Linked DNA regions of Methanolacinia paynteri. The main gene of each other region encodes a partner of the protein of the gene in region 2 in a complex. Links are inferred from orthologs where the notes say so. Each region holds a gene or a part of one and is shown on either strand. Other genes may lie near its edges. The genes, in order: METPAY_RS13620 and METPAY_RS07155.

Evidence for each region.
Region 1: the proteins of METPAY_RS07155 (region 2) and METPAY_RS13620 are in contact, whole or in part, in a crystal structure (PDB 7CNS), measured with the Thermococcus kodakarensis proteins. The link is inferred for Methanolacinia paynteri from one-to-one orthologs. Residues at the interface, in WP_011250200.1 of Thermococcus kodakarensis: Ile25, Ala28, Leu29, Ile32, Tyr33, Ala47, Gly48, Asn53, Ile54, Ala57, Glu60, Phe61, Leu62, Tyr99, Ser128, Glu129, Ser130, Asn145, Arg146, Glu147, Gly148, Gly149, Pro150, Ser151, Leu153, Tyr164, Leu201, Gly202, Asn203, Gly227; in WP_011250199.1 of Thermococcus kodakarensis: Arg6, Lys7, Ile8, Leu27, Gly28, Thr38, Arg58, Gly59, Lys60, Gly61, Ser62, Thr63, Val64, Ser66, Tyr67, Val68, Tyr70, Ala71, Lys74, Glu86, Ala87, Glu88, Thr89, Ile90, Ala92, Thr93, Ile96, Ile97.

What each region holds. Positions count from the first base shown.
Region 1 is NZ_KN360943.1:150,915-159,329, forward strand. Bases 2,286-5,020 are described here. They hold METPAY_RS13620 (DUF126 domain-containing protein), read right to left. Parts: upstream 3,987-5,020; coding sequence 3,585-3,986; downstream 2,286-3,584. Other genes in these bases: METPAY_RS13610 (TIGR04013 family B12-binding domain/radical SAM domain-containing protein), read right to left, coding at 2,286-2,410; METPAY_RS13615 (TIGR04084 family radical SAM/SPASM domain-containing protein), read right to left, coding at 2,423-3,553; METPAY_RS13625 (proteasome-activating nucleotidase), read left to right, coding at 4,023-5,020. Also shown: METPAY_RS14500 (glycosyltransferase family 2 protein), read left to right, coding at 1-473; METPAY_RS13605 (metallophosphoesterase family protein), read right to left, coding at 566-1,210; more of METPAY_RS13610, read right to left, coding at 1,271-2,285; more of METPAY_RS13625, read left to right, coding at 5,021-5,198; METPAY_RS13630 (DUF5804 family protein), read left to right, coding at 5,213-5,641; METPAY_RS13635 (proteasome-activating nucleotidase), read right to left, coding at 5,662-6,897; METPAY_RS13640 (multiprotein bridging factor aMBF1), read left to right, coding at 6,955-7,464; tpiA (triose-phosphate isomerase), read left to right, coding at 7,480-8,154. UniProt on the Methanocaldococcus jannaschii protein: Component of a hydro-lyase that catalyzes the dehydration of mevalonate 5-phosphate (MVA5P) to form trans-anhydromevalonate 5-phosphate (tAHMP).
Region 2 is NZ_KN360931.1:36,533-45,022, reverse strand. Bases 1,872-4,681 are described here. They hold METPAY_RS07155 (aconitase X), read right to left. Parts: upstream 3,954-4,681; coding sequence 2,790-3,953; downstream 1,872-2,789. Other genes in these bases: METPAY_RS07150 (UbiD family decarboxylase), read right to left, coding at 3,960-4,681. Also shown: METPAY_RS07165 (hypothetical protein), read right to left, coding at 458-856; METPAY_RS07160 (hypothetical protein), read right to left, coding at 844-1,869; more of METPAY_RS07150, read right to left, coding at 4,682-5,201; METPAY_RS07145 (UbiX family flavin prenyltransferase), read right to left, coding at 5,194-5,745; METPAY_RS07140 (HD domain-containing protein), read right to left, coding at 5,780-6,985; cofD (2-phospho-L-lactate transferase), read left to right, coding at 7,121-8,020; METPAY_RS07130 (DUF7544 domain-containing protein), read left to right, coding at 8,069-8,490. UniProt on the Methanocaldococcus jannaschii protein: Component of a hydro-lyase that catalyzes the dehydration of mevalonate 5-phosphate (MVA5P) to form trans-anhydromevalonate 5-phosphate (tAHMP).

The DNA.
Region 1 (8,415 bases), on a different replicon or contig from region 2:
GGTTTTACAATAGGACGGCCCTTTCATGTATTGTCCAGGGATGGCGAAAACATTACAATTTACTACAGATATTTGGATTTTTCTGGCTAATAGGATCAAACTTTGCCGTAAGAAAGGATATTTACTTCAAAGCAGGCGGTCACAGGGAGATCTCAATTTTGGAGGACTACGATCTATCTCTGAGGCTTGCCGATGTAAGGGCCTTATGTATCTGTGACAAAAAGATGGAAGCACTGACCTCTGCACGCCGGATGACAGGGATTTTCGGATATACACGGATATATCTCACAGGATTTTACCATTATTATATCACAAAAAACAATGATGCACTCCTTTCCTATCCACAGCCTAAAAAAATATCATTTCAGCAAAACGCTGCATATACCAACCTGAAGCAGGTCAGGCAGAAGATTAGCAAAGTAAAAGAAAAAAAGAATCTTAAGAATTTACGGCTAAATTTCCGCCTGAATTAAGAACAGAAATGAATCTGAAAAATATCAGATTTTTCTGAATCCTTTTCCGACCATTTTCAATGCAATTATCCGGATTAATAAATAGTTGAAAATCAAACAGAAAGAATCTCGACTCTTATATCCTTCGGCTCATCACCAAGGGTGACAATCGCACACTTTCCTTCGAATGCAGGGCCGGGATTGACAATTACCGTTCCTTCTACCTCCTTTATTCCGGGATCGTCATGGATATGTCCGCAGCAGACAAGATCGAATCCTTTCATGTGCTTTCTGATGCTCGAACTTCCGACATTTGCATCCCCTACACTGTCGAGAGTTTCTTCAGGCGGGGCGTGACAGACGAGTATATTGTGAACGTTATTCTTTGTTCCTGTCTTTGCCTTCGTTAATATTGCATCAATCTCTTCTTCAGATAGTTCAAATGGAGTCCCGAAAGGAGTCGGATTGGATCCCCCTACACCGACAAGAGTTATCTTGCCCAGCTCGAGCGACGAGCCATGAAGCGAAACCGCATTAGACTCTTCAAGATAATTCACAGTCTCCCTGCTGTCACAGTTCCCAGGAACAGCAAAACACGGCACATCGATCTGTTCAAGCATTCCAAGCGCAGGTTCGAATGGACCGTCGGGATCGGTGAAGTCCCCGGAAATTATCACCATATCAGGGTCAAGTTCAAGAAAGGAATTTAATTTCCCATATTGACCATGGAGATCGGTCAGCACAAGGATTCTCATCATGGATTATTGTTCGTTTTCCCGATAAAAAAATCCTGCTATAATCACGAATCTTCGCCGGGTTCAAGAATCACCGGAAGCCTGTTTTTTCCCGAAGAAACGGGATTTGGCATCATGCCAGTGCCCTGTAACTTTTCCGGAGAGGGAAAGTTTCCCAAGCAGGGCGTTCACTTCCGGTATAAGTTCCGACGGTTCCGTTCCTGCAAGGGGAGTTCCCGGAAGCGGGGTGAAATAATGAGCATGGATCTTCCCGAAACGCGATAACCACCTCATCTGTTCGACAGTCGCTATCTGGTCCTCTTCTGTCTCGAACGGAATTCCGACAATGTAATCGACGACAGGAGCAAAGCCTCTCTCGTGGCATAACTCAACGGCCCGGATTACATCACCACACGTATGACCACGGTGCAAAAAAGAGAGAACCCTTTCACTCCCCGACTGCGCCCCAAAATGAATTTTTTTATTAGCACAGTACTTATCGATGAGATCTATCGCCTCATCGTTAATGAATTCGGGCCGGACTTCACTAGGGAATGTTCCAAGATAGAGATTCTGGTCTTTCGAAAATGAAGAAAGAAGCTTTTCTACTTTCTCAGGCAGGAATTCCCTTCCGTTCGAACCATAGGCAAGTGCGTTGGGAGTGAGAAATCTCACGTCCGTATAGATCTTTGATGCATTCACAATCTCATCAACCGACCTGTGCCTCATGCATCCCCCGAAGAGCCTCGGCGTCTGGCAGTACCCGCACCTGAAAGGACATCCCCTGGATATCTCGACTGCACTCTTCGCCTGCGTAAACGGGGGGTAATAATCAAGAAGAACACATCTGTCATTCGGTATGAATCCGTTTTTCGTCGCCACACCCGGCAGCGGCCGCATGGCCGGATGATTCGGATCCGACATTATCGTCTTCAGAAGTTTAGGCAGGACATATTCTCCCTCTCCCACCACGACATAGTCTGCAACTTCAGCCATCTCCCCCGGAAGTGCAGACGGGTGAGGGCCACCGACGATTGTTATACATTCGGCATCCCTTATCTCATCCATATAATGAGGAGCATCAACCGAGTTCAGGCTGTATAAGGTAATATCATTCTCAGGGCCGTCGGTCTCCCGGAGGATTATTCCTTCTTTTTCGCAGGCGGCATACAACACTGCAAAAGAATTCCTCGCCCACCTGATCTTCCTCCAGTTAACTATCATTAAACAAACGCCCTAAGGGATTATCTCACACCCGTTATATTTATTGATGCGGAAATCTTCAGCAGAGATTAAGCCCTGCCCGATCATCTCCTGTATTTCAGAAATCACCGATTCAACTGCCGATTTTAGATTTAAAACACTCCCGTAGACCAGCCGCCTTCCCTCTTCCGGCCAGGGACGGATAACATTCGAATACAGGCACCTCCCACCACAGAAACCCGCGATATCACATTCCAGACAGTCACCACCAGGTTCTGTCTTCTTCAGGTTTTTCGGATCGGAATCGAAAATGTTTCCCGCGTAAAAGTCCCTCATCCCCACCATGCACGGGCAGGGAACGATGTTTCCGTCGGTCTGTATGGCATAATTCATATGCCCCGCACCGCACCGCATAGGAGCAGTCGTCCCGCCGGAACCCGTAAGGATATCGTAAACCAGCCCGCAGAACGGATACCAGCGGGGCACAACTCCGCTCTCTCTTATCAGCCCAAGCCACTTTTTTGCAAGCCTGGCGATTCCCGGATTGTATGACTCTTCGATCCATTCGCGAAATCCCGGCCTTTCGGAGAAGTCATACCAGAAATTGGCGTCCATCTGCCAGTGTATCGAACTAAATGTATAATCCTTGTTGTCTGCAAGGAAGGTTACCGACTCATATATATCCGTCTTCTCCGCAACGGTCATCCTCGCGACAATCTCACCTGGGAAACCTGAATCATTGATATATTTGATAGACTTCATTAAACCGTCATATACTTCTTCTCCACGGTAACCGTCTGTGGTTCTCCTGTCGCCGTCGATCGAGAGTAGTATAGTATCCAGTCTGCGGATGTACCCGGGAGGTAAATTCCTGATCAACAGCCCATTCGTATAAATGGAAAACCTGAACGAGGGCATCTTATCCATGAAACCTATAAGCAGATCCGGCCTCAGGGTCGGCTCTCCCCCATAGAACAGTATACCCGGCTCATCATCTTTTTTCAGGAATGAATACAGGTTCTCGGGGCTGTATTCAGGTGACGAGGGAAGTAAAACACACTCGTCAAACGATTCCAAATCCGACTCACATGAGAAAAATTCCTTGCCACGGCAATAAGAACAGTTCAGGTTACACTCGTCGTTTACAATAAGGTGATAATACAAATTATCCTCCGCTTGAGGTTGTCAAATATTATTATTCTACAATAATTTCGCCGGTATCGCCGTTTACTGTTACGACTGAACCTTCAGGAATCCCGGAGATCGGTTTCTCGGGTTTGTCCACCATGGGAATATCTGCGATTATTGCACCGACCGCGATAATCGTTTCAGCCTCAATATTTATTATGGCACTCGGGGCTTTCCCGTTTCGACGCAGGGCATAGATAATATAGGACCCTACAGTCGAGCCTTTGCCGTGCGGAAACGCAAGCACCTTTCCCCCGATGGATTTGCCTTCAAGAGGATGGCCTGATTCAATTACAATGCCTGTCTCGGGATCGACGCCGGATAAGAACGAGATCGCCTCACCGCTAACCAATAGCTCGCCTGTACCCTTACCCCCGGATATACCTCTGGCCATAATTGTAAAAGACATATCTAATAAATGTTGTAAAGTAAGATATAAAGTAACATGGATGACACTCTCTTCGAAAGTCACGAAAATATTGATATATCTAAGCTTAATTTACAGGAGTTAAGCGAACAGCTGCGTGACCTGGAAGCAAAACTCAATATTCTCACCCGCGAGACTGCGAGGCTTGAGAAAGAGAATATGCAACTCAAAAAGGAGAACGCACAACTCAAGCGGCCTCCTTTATTTGTTGCAACAGTAGTAGACATCCTCGATTCCGGTGAGATATATCTCAGGCAGCAGGGGAATAACCAGGAATATATTACAAATGCCCTGGACGCAATCTGCAGCGATTTAAAACCCGGAATGAAGGTTGCTGTGAATAACGCACTCCAGATCATCAGGACCGTAGGAAATACTTTCGATTCAAGGGTCAGGGTCATGGAGCTCGAAGAATCCCCTGATGTGACATTCAAAAACGTGGGCGGACTCAAGAACGAGATCGAAGAGGTAAGGGAGGCTGTAGAATATCCGCTTACAAGGCCGGAAGTATTCCAGAGGATCGGTGTCGAACCGCCGAAGGGAATTCTCCTCTACGGACCGCCGGGAACGGGGAAGACTCTCATTGCAAAGGCAGTTGCAAATCAGGCAAATGCAACCTTCATCAGGATGTCGGGCAGTGAACTCGTTCACAAGTTCATAGGAGAAGGTGCCCAGATGGTAAGGGATCTATTCCTTCTGGCAAGGGAACGCGCCCCGTCCATCGTATTCATCGACGAGATCGACGCAATCGGTAGCATGAGGACTCATGACGGGACATCGGGAAGTGCCGAGGTCCAGCGTACACTCATGCAGCTCCTTGCCGAGATGGATGGGTTCGACAACCGCGGGGACGTAAGGATAATGGCGGCTACAAACCGTGTAGATATGCTTGATCCCGCATTGCTCCGGCCGGGACGATTCGACAGGGTTCTCGAAGTTTCTCCTCCCGACAGCGATGCAAGACTCGAGATATTCAGGATACACACGGATAATATGAATATAGGAACCGTCGACCTGAAAGATCTTGTGAATAATACCGAAAATGCCACAGGTGCAGAGATTCAGGCTATCTGCCGTGAGGCGGGAATGTTTGCAGTGCGCAGAAACGCCTCAGAAATTACGATGGACGACTTCCAGGCAGCGATATCCAAGGTTAAAAATAAATCCAAATCCGATGACATAATGTATACCTAATCATGAATCTGCTGATGATCCAAAAAGAAGGAACAGACCTCTACAGGACTCTTCTTGATTCGGAGACCAGCAGAGAGATCCTTCGTTTTTACCGCCCCAGGAAGACCGAATGCGGGGTAATTATCCAAAATTCCACACTCGGCGGCGCACTTTCGCTCATCTCCGAACTCAATTGGTACATCAGGAGATATGTTGCCGAACTGTTTCTTGAAATTTCCCCTGAACTTTACTGTACGAGAGATTTTGCAACCGATGTCTACCAGAGAAGCAATAAACTGAAAGAGACATGGAGCTTCTCCAAACTTATATCCATAAAGGACGGTCAGATCATGGACGAGATCTGGATGGAGCCCCATTCCTCAAAAGAGGATTATCCCCATATTCTGGAATCATCTGATTACGTCCTGGAAGTCTGGTGTGCTGAATACGAAAAAGAAGAGTAAATAATATTAAATTATTCTTTTCAGGCGAACATCGCGCCGTCCGAGAGATCGCCCAGACCCTGCTTGACGTCGTGACGGATCTTGTCAATCGCCTTTATGAAATCGTTCATATCGACATCTTCCTTTTCCATCCTGATGGCAAACATTCCTGCTTCAGTGCATATAGCTCTCAGATCCGAACCGTTCTTCCCTTCGGTAAGGGCGGCAACCTCTGAGAGATCAACGTTCTTCTGGAGGTTCATTCTCTTTGTATGGATCTTAAGTATCGCAAGGCGTCCTTCAATATCAGGGAGCGGGATCTCGATCATTCGGTCAAAGCGCCCGGGTCTCAGGAGTGCAGGATCGAGAATGTCGATCCTGTTTGTGGCTCCGATGATCTTAACATCACCGCGGTTATCGAACCCGTCGAGGTCGGCCAGTAATTGCATCAGGGTTCTCTGGACTTCACGGTCACCTGAGGTGATGCTTTCCGTCCTGTGTGCCCCAATCGCATCTATCTCATCGATGAATATTATAGAAGGTGCGTTCATCTTCGCATGCTCGAAGAGCTCTCTTACAAGACGGGCGCCTTCACCGATATACTTCTGGACCAGCTCGGAACCGACGACTCTTAAGAATTTGGCATTAGTCTCATGAGCAACAGCTCTTGCAAGGAGTGTCTTTCCTGTCCCCGGAGGACCGTAGAGAAGGACACCCTTCGGCGGAGATATTCCAATCTTTTCAAAGATCTCCGGCCTCTTAAGCGGTAGCTCTATAGCCTCCCGGATCTCGTTTATCTGTATTTCAAGCCCGCCTATATCGCCATAAGTCTCTAATGGCGGGTCCTCGACCTCCATCCCGTATATCTGGGAGTCAAAGGATGCAGGAAGGATATCGACAATTGTCAGCGACTGCTGGTTGAGCGTACAGCGTACGCCCGGTTTTAGATCTTTTGCATCGATAAACCCGGATGCCCTAACCATAAATCTCGGCCCTGCACTCGACTGGACAATTACCCTGTTGTCCGTGGCCACATCCGATATAGTGCCGATTATCAACGGCGGGCTCCTTAGTTTGTCGACCTCCCCCTTCAGTTTGCGGATCTCACGCTCATACCTGAGTTTCTGGTTGTCGATGAACCTCTTTTCCGATTCGAGCTGCCTGATCTCTTCACGAAGCTCCAGATTCCTGGTCTCAAGACCCGAAATCCTGTCGAGAAGATATTTTGTGACATCCTGCTCTTTCTCAGGATCAATTTCAACTGGTTTATCGGCCATCCGCTTCCTCAATTAGGTATTTAGGGGTTGCCCAATATATAGATGTTTGCGATTAATATGTCTGAATGTGAGGTTTGCGGATGTATAATCCGCGGAAAGCCAATACTGGTTCAAATAGGGGGCGCAAAGATGTGGGTATGCAGCAATTGCGCCAAACTGGGAACAGAAATTCAGCGCCCAGGGATGGATGCAATAAAAAAAGGGTCGCCAGGAATGGTATCTGCAAAACCGGGATTCCGATCGGTTTCGCCGCAAAAAAAGAAATCCAGGGATGTTTTCGATATGATCGACGGCGAGATCGACGAGGATTTCAGTGATATCATACGTGATGCGAGGATGAGTAAGGGGCTCAGCCAGAAGGAACTAGCCATGCAGATCAAGGAGAAGGAAGGTCTGATAAAAAAGATCGAAAAAGGAATGATCCCCGAAGATTCGGTTCGTAAAAAGATCGAGGAGGCACTCTCCATAAAACTGACGGAATCGTCCGATGTCGGTGTCAAAACAGGCCCGAAGGGAGGAATCGAACCCACTCTCGGCGACGTTATGAAGATAAAAAAGGGAAAATAACCGGAGTTATGTTAAATGCCTGAAGAAAAGCCCGTTATAATGATAAACTTCAAGACCTACAACGAGAGTTACGGTTTCAGGGCACATGACATTGCCGAGGCGGCCGAGACCGTAGCGGAAGAAAGCGGCATTGAAATCGTAATCTGTCCCGGATTCATGGATATACACCCGATGTCAAACCATTACCGCCTGCCTGTCTTCGCCCAGCATATAGACGGAATCTCGCCTGGCGCACACACGGGGCATATCCTTGCCGAGGCAGTAAGAGCGGCGGGAGCTACGGGCACGCTTATCAACCACTCGGAGAGAAGACTGACTCTTGCGGATATCTCCGCGGCTGTGGACGCAGCAAAAAGAGCAAATCTAAAGACCGTAGTCTGTACAAACAACACAGCGACGAGCGGAGCGGCGGCGGCACTCTCTCCCGACTACGTGGCTATCGAACCGCCGGAGCTCATCGGCAGCGGAATATCTGTTGCAACGGCAGACCCGGAAATAATCGAAAATTCTGTAAATGCGGTAAAATCAGTCAATAAAGATGTCAAAGTCCTTGCAGGAGCGGGGATCAGTTCGGGCTCGTGTGTCAAAAGAGCAGTCGAACTCGGCTCGGACGGGGTACTGCTCGCATCGGGGGTCGTTAAGGCTGAAGATCCGGCAACGGTCCTGAGAGACCTTGTCTCAAAGATTTAAAAAAATATGGCTCTCCGCTGTTTCATGTGGGTAAATAATTTCGAGATCCCACACATCCTCACACAAGTTAGGAGCCAGCAAATCCTTCGCATTTTCTTTTCTTCACATACATTCGGATACACATACATGGCACTGTCATATTGCTTACATACCTTACTATACCTTACCCTGGCAACCCCGGCACTGGTCGGCCAGGCCGCCGGACGGCCCCTGCCCAGGGACCTTGCCTTAAGATAATCTTCTCACGGCACGCCCGGGGGA
Region 2 (8,490 bases):
AAAACCTGGGATATGATCCTCCGGGATCATACTGTGATACAAAGGTCCAAAAAACCGGCAATTTGAGCTTATTTTGCCCTTTTGACCGGCGTTTTAGAGTATGATTATAAAAAACGCTGTTCTGCCGTTTTTTTAAGGATTTAAGCCCGGATCACATCGAAATAACGGCACGAGAATGACCTCTTTTTTTCAGACGATGTTTATATCGAAGAGGAAGGAGATCGTGGAATCTCAGGCTTCTGTGTGGATGTAAAAGATCGTAATTCCCGCTGTTTTCATCCCCTATTTATGCTTTACTTTACAATTTGACGATTGTCTGAAGATCAGATCAATCCAAAAATCTCACAGAAGATCTAATTTCAGTTACTTCCATAAAACTTCGTCACCCGGTACCCCTCCAAAAAAAGTAAATCCTATTTAATAAATTTCAGTTTACATTCAGTGAGGACGATTAAAATTATGATTTGCAACCCGGTATATAAGACGGATATGGCTGATATACCGAATAGATCATACATGAATTATTTACTTCAACATACATCCTCGGGCTTGACAAACAAGTGCCAGCTTCCGAGTCACTCAGGTGAAATCCAATCTGGATCAAATTCTTATCTTTTTCATCATAACTTACTCTGGAGAATTTGATTGAATCAATGCTTTTATTCTCTAAAAATTCGATAACTTCCGGGTCATCGAGCGCCACATTCAGGGCAGTAAGATCTGTTGCATTTGCCGGAGTTGCATTTACAAAAGCCTCTTCACCATGATCGGATTGTACAGGGAGAAAATATCCAGCCAACAATCCTACAAAAAAAGTTATGATAAGGATAGGTATCCATTTTTTTACGGTATCCATGATTTCACCTGGTAAGCCTCAGACCACCACGGGACAAGAAAAGGATATTCCAATTGTGGCGTTCCTGCAGAACAATCAGTTGTTAAATGTTTTTTAGTAAAATCGGGGATGTTTCCATTCCACCATAGAGTATTGGAATTATAACTGGTAAAAAGGTATGAGTCACATAAATATGATTCAGAGACTGAATTAAAAGTATTTCCATCGAAAGCAAAATACTCATGGTTTTCATCCACATCACCATAACAAAACGGTACATACCCCGTTCTAATTACCGATCCCTGCCATGACAGTATATATGGATAACCCTCAGATGTCGATGATGTGCTAATATAAATCTCAAAATTATAGTCCCTAAATCCGCTTGTGAATGTTCGATGAGCAATATATTTCTCATCTCCATAAGCGGTACTGTCATAAGTATAAACTACATATTTTGATGGATCTCCACCTACTATTGCAGAGGATATTTTGGCTACTCCAACCTCTATCCACGTATCAACTCCACTAATTTTTTTTCCAATATGGGATGTGAGATAATGACAGACTGTTCCGTCGGAAGAAACCTCCAAATACCCCGGATGATTATTCCCATTGATTCCATTATAGTGATAATCATCAATGCGGGCTCCCGCGTCTGCCTGTACCTGAACTGTTTTTAATGAATTGGCTTTATCCATACTTTCTGAGATAGATCTATATTTATGCAACTGGTTTAGGATCTCAGAAATCTTTTTGCTCTCGGTCTCAGTCATTCCATCCAGATATGTTACTTTCGGCATTTTTTCTATCATTTCCGAGATTTCTGTGTCACTTAATCTGTCTCCTTCTTCATCTAAAAGATACGGACTTCTTTTTAATTGCGTATCGATTCCTACTATGTCTCCACCGGAGGAGAAATTTTCATTTAAATTATTTTCAGATTCAGCGCTAACGACCGGAACGAAGATCGCACCGGCGAGTGCCACTACCAATAGCAGGCCAAGGGCCGGCATACCGGATTCTGTTTTCATTTTTTCATCTCTTTTCAATTTTAACAACCGGCGTGCAAACTTTAATCCGCAATAAAGCTGACAATAAGCAATTCCGGTGGAATAAATCCATATATACTCCTAAAAAGAAGGATTGTGAATTCGAGCATAGAATCCTGCTCCTTCTACACTGGAGATTTAACCAGATTTATAAAAGGTTTTTAGGGGAGCAACACTCCTCATCCGCCTCTGGTTGAAAATATAATGTAAGTCTATATACCAGTTTTCACCATGCTCTTGAACAATCCCTTCGGAAGTCAATAGAAAAAACTTAATCGTATTGTTATTTGATGATGCATTATCTACGGGAATCGGTTTTCATACGTTTTTTAGAGAGATCACAAGCATACAATTATTGATTTCTTCTGCGCGTGTTTACTGGTATAAACGAGAAACAGTTTTCAATCTTTTGATCCTCAAAGGCTCTTTGATCAGACTCCCAATCTAATCATCCGGAGTGTCCTACTTATTTCCGCAAAATGAATGTCACCCAAAAAACTCCAATTTGAGCTTATTTTGCTCTTTTGACCAGTGATTTTGAGGGTGGATCCCAATAACGCCAAATATATCGACTATATTGGGATTAAAGCCAGAATTGCATCGATATAACGGCACGTGATTGCCCTGTTTTTTTCAGACGATGTTTATATTGAACAGGGAGGAGATCGTGGAATCTCAGGCATCTGTGTGGATGTAAAAAATGGGTTTTTCGCCGTTTTCATGGCTTATTTAAACTTTACTTTATAATTTAGCGGCGGTTTGAAACAATTGCTCTTCAAAAAATATTCACCGGACAATATCTTTGCAAAGGGGATCATTATCAAAAAAATGTAAGCTCGCCAACTCCGGCAAAAACAAGAATCCGGAGATTCATTTAAACAGGATTCCTGCAAGTCCGTTATTTATCTCACGGCCTCTTCGATGCACTCTTCAAGGCTTCCCAGTCTTGCCTCGGCGCCACACATATTCGGGACATAGGCAAAGGCCTTGCCGGAATCGACCATTATCGTATCGAATTTATCCATCGCAGGAGATACCACGATGCAGGTATCCTCGATAACCTTTGCTCCGGTCTTTTGAATCTTCGAGACTATACCGGCGTTTGCATCCTTCACGCCTTTCGACGAGAAAATATAGAGAGGTTTTTTCACCTTTCGGCCCGCGAGAAGATCTGAAATTTTTGCAAGCTCTTCAGCCGAGCAGTGAGGGCACCCGACGGCCACCGCATCGATCTCCTTTTCCTTAAACAGCGATTCGATCTCGGATGCCTCTATCACGATCTTTTCCGAAGGCTCCGGAGCAAATGTCGGCAGTCTCGCCTCAGGGGTTATCCCCTTTACATGATACAGCGCGACTGCGCCGGTCGCCGCCATCGCTGCCCCGAGAGCTTTGAGCTGGTCTCTCGATGCGCGTATATTCGTAAAGTACGGTATCCTGTTTCCAACCTCCTTCCCTGCAAGATATCCTATAGCACCGAAATGCCCGGCGTGAAGAGCATTCGAATCCTCGACCTCAACAGTAACCTGAGGCATACGGTTTTTGAACAGGTGCAGCCCATACTTGGGAGTTTTGCCGATAATTGCCGCTGCAAGTGCGGACGGCCCTCCCTCGCGGTTCGTCTTCGCGCCGATAACCGAGTTGACATAAGAGACCGCAGATGATTCGGACCATGCAAGATGATCCTGCATCGTCAGGTTCGTATAAAGATAGTATGGCGTACAGGTGCACTCCATCTTCACGCCAAGCTTCCGGTATGCATCCATTACTGCCAGCTGCTTATCTGCAAACTCCTTTGAGATCCCGATATCGCGCCAGTTGTCACGGGGCATTCCGACCGGATTTAGGACAGAAAGAACAGCAACTCGTGCATCAAGATTTCTCAGCCATTCAAGTCCCCATTCGCCTATTGTCTTATACGACGCTCCGCTTATCTGGGCACTCGTTATCGGCACAAGCTCCTCCGCCCCGAAGACCTTCCCCAAGGCAACGAGGATCTCCATCATCTTCTGTCTTGTCTCGCCGTACTCCCCGGCTAAAATATTTTCATCTTCCCTGTCAAGCTGCATGTGTTATCAATCCCACCCGGCTCTAACGAAATTCTTTTCTTCTCCCATAACCATCGTTGCATCGACTCCGACTTTTACATTTGTACCGTCACCGATCCTGCACGGATCGAGCGAAGAACCCCTGGCTCCTTCGATAACCATAAGGTCCCGGTCACCCCTGACACGGGTCGCGATTGCGTACTCGACATCCTCCATATCGTATATATCGATGTCCTCGTCAACGATTACGACATGCTTCAGCGAGGTATGTGCGGCAAATGCGGCCATAATCGCATTCTTCGCATCTCCCTGGGTATTCTTCCTCACCTGGACAACGCCGTGCAGGTACCCACAGCCGCCTGTTGTGAGCGATACATTCCTGACTGTCGTCACCTCTCCGACGGCACGATAGATCTTCGGCTCATATGGCATCCCCATCAGGAGCTTATGCTCGTTACCCCCCGGGAGAATCCCGTGGAAGATCGGATCGTTCTTCAGGTGCATACCTGTAAGCTCGATAACAGGGGCGGGCCTTACGGGATCGTAGGTCCCCGTAATATCGACAAAGGGGCCCTCGTCAGCTTTATCCACGGTGATATAACCTTCGAGGACTATCTCGGCATCGGGAACATGAACGCCGTTTTCACACTCGAAGACATCCATCTCCCCGCCGGATAATTCAGCGGCATACCCCAGTTCTTTTCCGGTCGGAACACGGGTGCACGATGCAAAGGTAACCCGCGGATGCGTTCCTATGGTTATAGCTACGGGCAGGCGATCGCCGTTTTCAAGTGAAGTTCTTAAGAGATTGTACGTATGCCGGCCTTCAACAAGTCTTGCGGCCAGTCTTTTTTCGTCGAGAACAAGCATTCTGTGAATCGATGCATTCGTGATTCCGCCGTATTCTGAAAAGACAACTGCAGAGGTAAGATACCTGCCTGCATCAAGAGGGTAATGGCGCATAACCGGAAGACTGAAGAGATCAGGCGGATGCATATTGAGCTGCCCCGCATTATTCACAACACCGTCGTAGCCTGCCGACGCAAGGCTCCTTACGACATCCTTCTCATCATACCCGAGGGCAAGCGATATCGCCTTCCTCGATGCAGTAACGTTCATCACACCGCGGTGGACCTTGTCAAGCTTATGGAAGAAGAGAAGCTTATCGGTCGCAGCCGCCATTTTAGGCGCTTCGTATACCGACGAGACCTCTTCCTCTACATCGACTACAAGATCCTTTTCCCTCATCAATTCTATAAAATCACGCATCATATCCACTCCATCGAAATCCCAGATCGTGTTCGACTCCCAGGTGATCGAGAGCTCTTGCGACGACCATATCGACAAGATCTTCGATCTTTGTCGGTTTCATATAAAATCCCGGGGCCATCATCATTATCGTCGCACCTGCTTCATCCGCATCCAGCATATTTTTGAGATGAATTCTTGAAAGCGGCATCTCCCTCGGCATCAGGAGGCATTTCCTTCTCTCTTTGAGGCATACGTCAGCTGCACGTGTGATCAGATTTTCAGAGTAGCCGGAACTGACAGCCGCAAGCGTCTTCATGCTGCACGGGCAGATTATCATTCCCTCATAACGGAAAGAGCCGCTTGCGATATCGGCGAACATCTCGTCCTCTCCGACGTATACTCCGTTAAAACCCGAGAGATCGACACCTTCGTATTCCGCTATCTTCTTTGCAATATCCGATATGATGATATGGACCTCTCCCTTCTCGGTAAGAACTTCAAGAAGCCTCTTTGCGTACGCCATCCCGCTGGCGCCGGTTACTGCTACTACATATCTCTTCATGGGGTGTACTCTCCAAATCTGGTTGAACGGATCATTATATATTTAGCTTGTTCTGCTTAGTAGGTTTACTAATATTCAGGATTTCGGTCGCCGCACTCTCCACTGCCCTGCGATACTCAGGGAGAGTATATACTCCCATTCTCCACTGGATTCTTCTCGTGTCGTTGAGAGTATTTAGCAAAGGCGACATCTCTTCGAGCGAGACCAGATCATTCCTGTTCTCGACCATAACGTCTATCGACATGGGAGACGGAAACGACGGAATATCCACCAGGACGAAATCTTCATTCACTCCCGCGGTCTCCGCGATCTCTGTGGCAATTTTTCTCTCGTCTATCGAATCTGAGCTTCTCAGGACTGACGACATCCGAATCTGGTCCAGACCGACATAGATCGATCGTTTGTAGAGGGATCTCCTCATCAGGCTCTTCATGAGAGTTGAAGCGCTTTCGGATTCGGAATTCATGAGCTCGACAGAGAATGACCCGTCATCCATGGACAGGAGTTCATTTGCCCGGTCGCTCCCGGTGACTTCCAGGTGCCTGACTGCCGCCGCTTTGACCATCGATTCCGCAATCCTCGAGACATGGTGGAAGTATATAGTAGGCCTCATCAAAGTCCTGGCAATAAGAAGCGACTCGGCTGCAATAATTCCGGTGTCCTTCAACGCAAGACCGTTTTCAGAGAGAATCGTGCTCTGTATAAGCCTCTGTGCATCAACCGTACCGTAAGGAACGCCTGTATAATGCGCATCCCTCATCAGGTAGTCCATCCTGTCCACATCCAGATCGCCATGAATAATCCCGGCCAGCTTATGCTTACCTTCGATCATCCGGCAGATCTCGGACGGGTCAAGCCCGATCTTTTCGACGGCCCCGGATATTTCAGTCTCACGGAGCATATGCTCCACTTCATGATGGCTTCTTCCAATATACTCCTCGATCAGCGGTTCGGTTGCATGCGAGAAAGGCCCGTGACCGATATCATGCAAAATCCCTGAAACCATCGAGAGAAGGACATCATTATCATCGAGCTTCAGCCTTTTTGCAAGAATTCCGGCAAGGTGCATCGTCCCGAGGGAATGTTCGAAACGTGTGTGGTTTGCTCCGGGATACACCATATCCGAAAAGCCGAGCTGCCTGATGTGCCTGAGCCTCTGAACCTGCGGAGAATCAAGTAAAGGGAGAATTTTTTCATTTACGCTGATATAACCGTGAACAGGATCCTTTATCGTCTTCATCCGCTTTCTACATTTTAAATGATTTATATAATCAGATATAATTATTGGAACAATTGCCCCGAAATCGAAGAAATCTCATCCGGGCGGGGTCGCTATTAATGCCATTTATATACCAATTCTTTTAAATATTCACTGATGAAAGTTGCATTCCTCTCCGGGGGGACAGGGACTCCAAAACTTATCAGGGGGTTTCGAAATCACCTGAGCGACAGTGATATCTCCGTTGTTGTTAACACAGCGGAGGATATGTGGATATACGGGAGCCATCTCTCGCCCGATATCGATACGGTGATGTATCTCTTTGCCGGAATCCTGAATACCGATTCCTGGTGGGGCATAAAAGGCGATACTACAATAACAAATGACACCCTGAAAGATCTAGGAGAAGATGTCTATCTCACGCTCGGCGACAGGGACAGGGCGTTAAATATTGCAAGGGCACGGATGCTTAATTCAGGGATAACCCTTACCGGAGCGACCAGGGAGCTTTGCAAAAGACTCGGAATCAAAGCCAATATTCTCCCGATGACCGACTCTGAATATACGACATATATAAAAACCGGCGATTTACTGATACATTTCCAGGAGTACTGGGTAAAACACCGTGGAAACCTGGACATCGAAGAGGTCGTAAGAGTCGGAAACGACCAGGTCTTCGGGACAAAAGAGACAATAGATACCATCAATAATGCCGATCTCGTAGTAATCGGGCCTTCGAATCCCGTAACGAGCATCTCGCCGATCCTCGAATGTTCGGGTGTAAAAGATGCGCTGAAGGAGAGTTTTGTAGTCGCAGTCAGCCCTTTCATAGGTAATGAACCTGTGAGCGGACCTGCGAAGGCGCTTATGGAGGCCTGGGGGATGACGCCCGATTCTGCAGGAACATATGAGCTGTACAGTGAATTTACAGACCTTTTTATCCAGGACATCAGGGATACAATAACACTCGAAGGCGGAGTAAAACTCGACACCCTGATGAAAAACGAAGATGTCAGTTCGAAACTTGCCGGAGAGATCATATCCAGGGTCTGCTGAAATATCCCTATATAACTTATTTATCTGCAAAACTCAAACTATTCGCATATGGCGGATTATTATGCATTCTCAGGTATTGATGATGCAATAGAAAAAACGAAAAGCCTGTTGTGGCCGTTCAACTGGAGCATATGGTGGAGAATCGCTGTGATCTCCCTTTTTACAGGGTACTTCGGGGGGATCAACTTCCCGTTCTCCTCAAATACATATTCGCAACCCTTCGACTCCACACAGGCCTTTACAGGAATGCCGGGACTGCCCGAAATCATAATATTGCTGATCGCGGCAGTACTCCTGATAGCAGTCGTATTTGCATTTCTTTCAAGCATATTTCAGTTTGTATTCGTCAGGTGCCTTTCTGAAAACGAATTCACACTGAAGAAATTTTTCGTTGAAAATATCGGTCGCGGACTGAGGCTTTTTGCTTTCTGGATAGTATTAATTCTCGCATCTATCGCATCGGTTCTTGC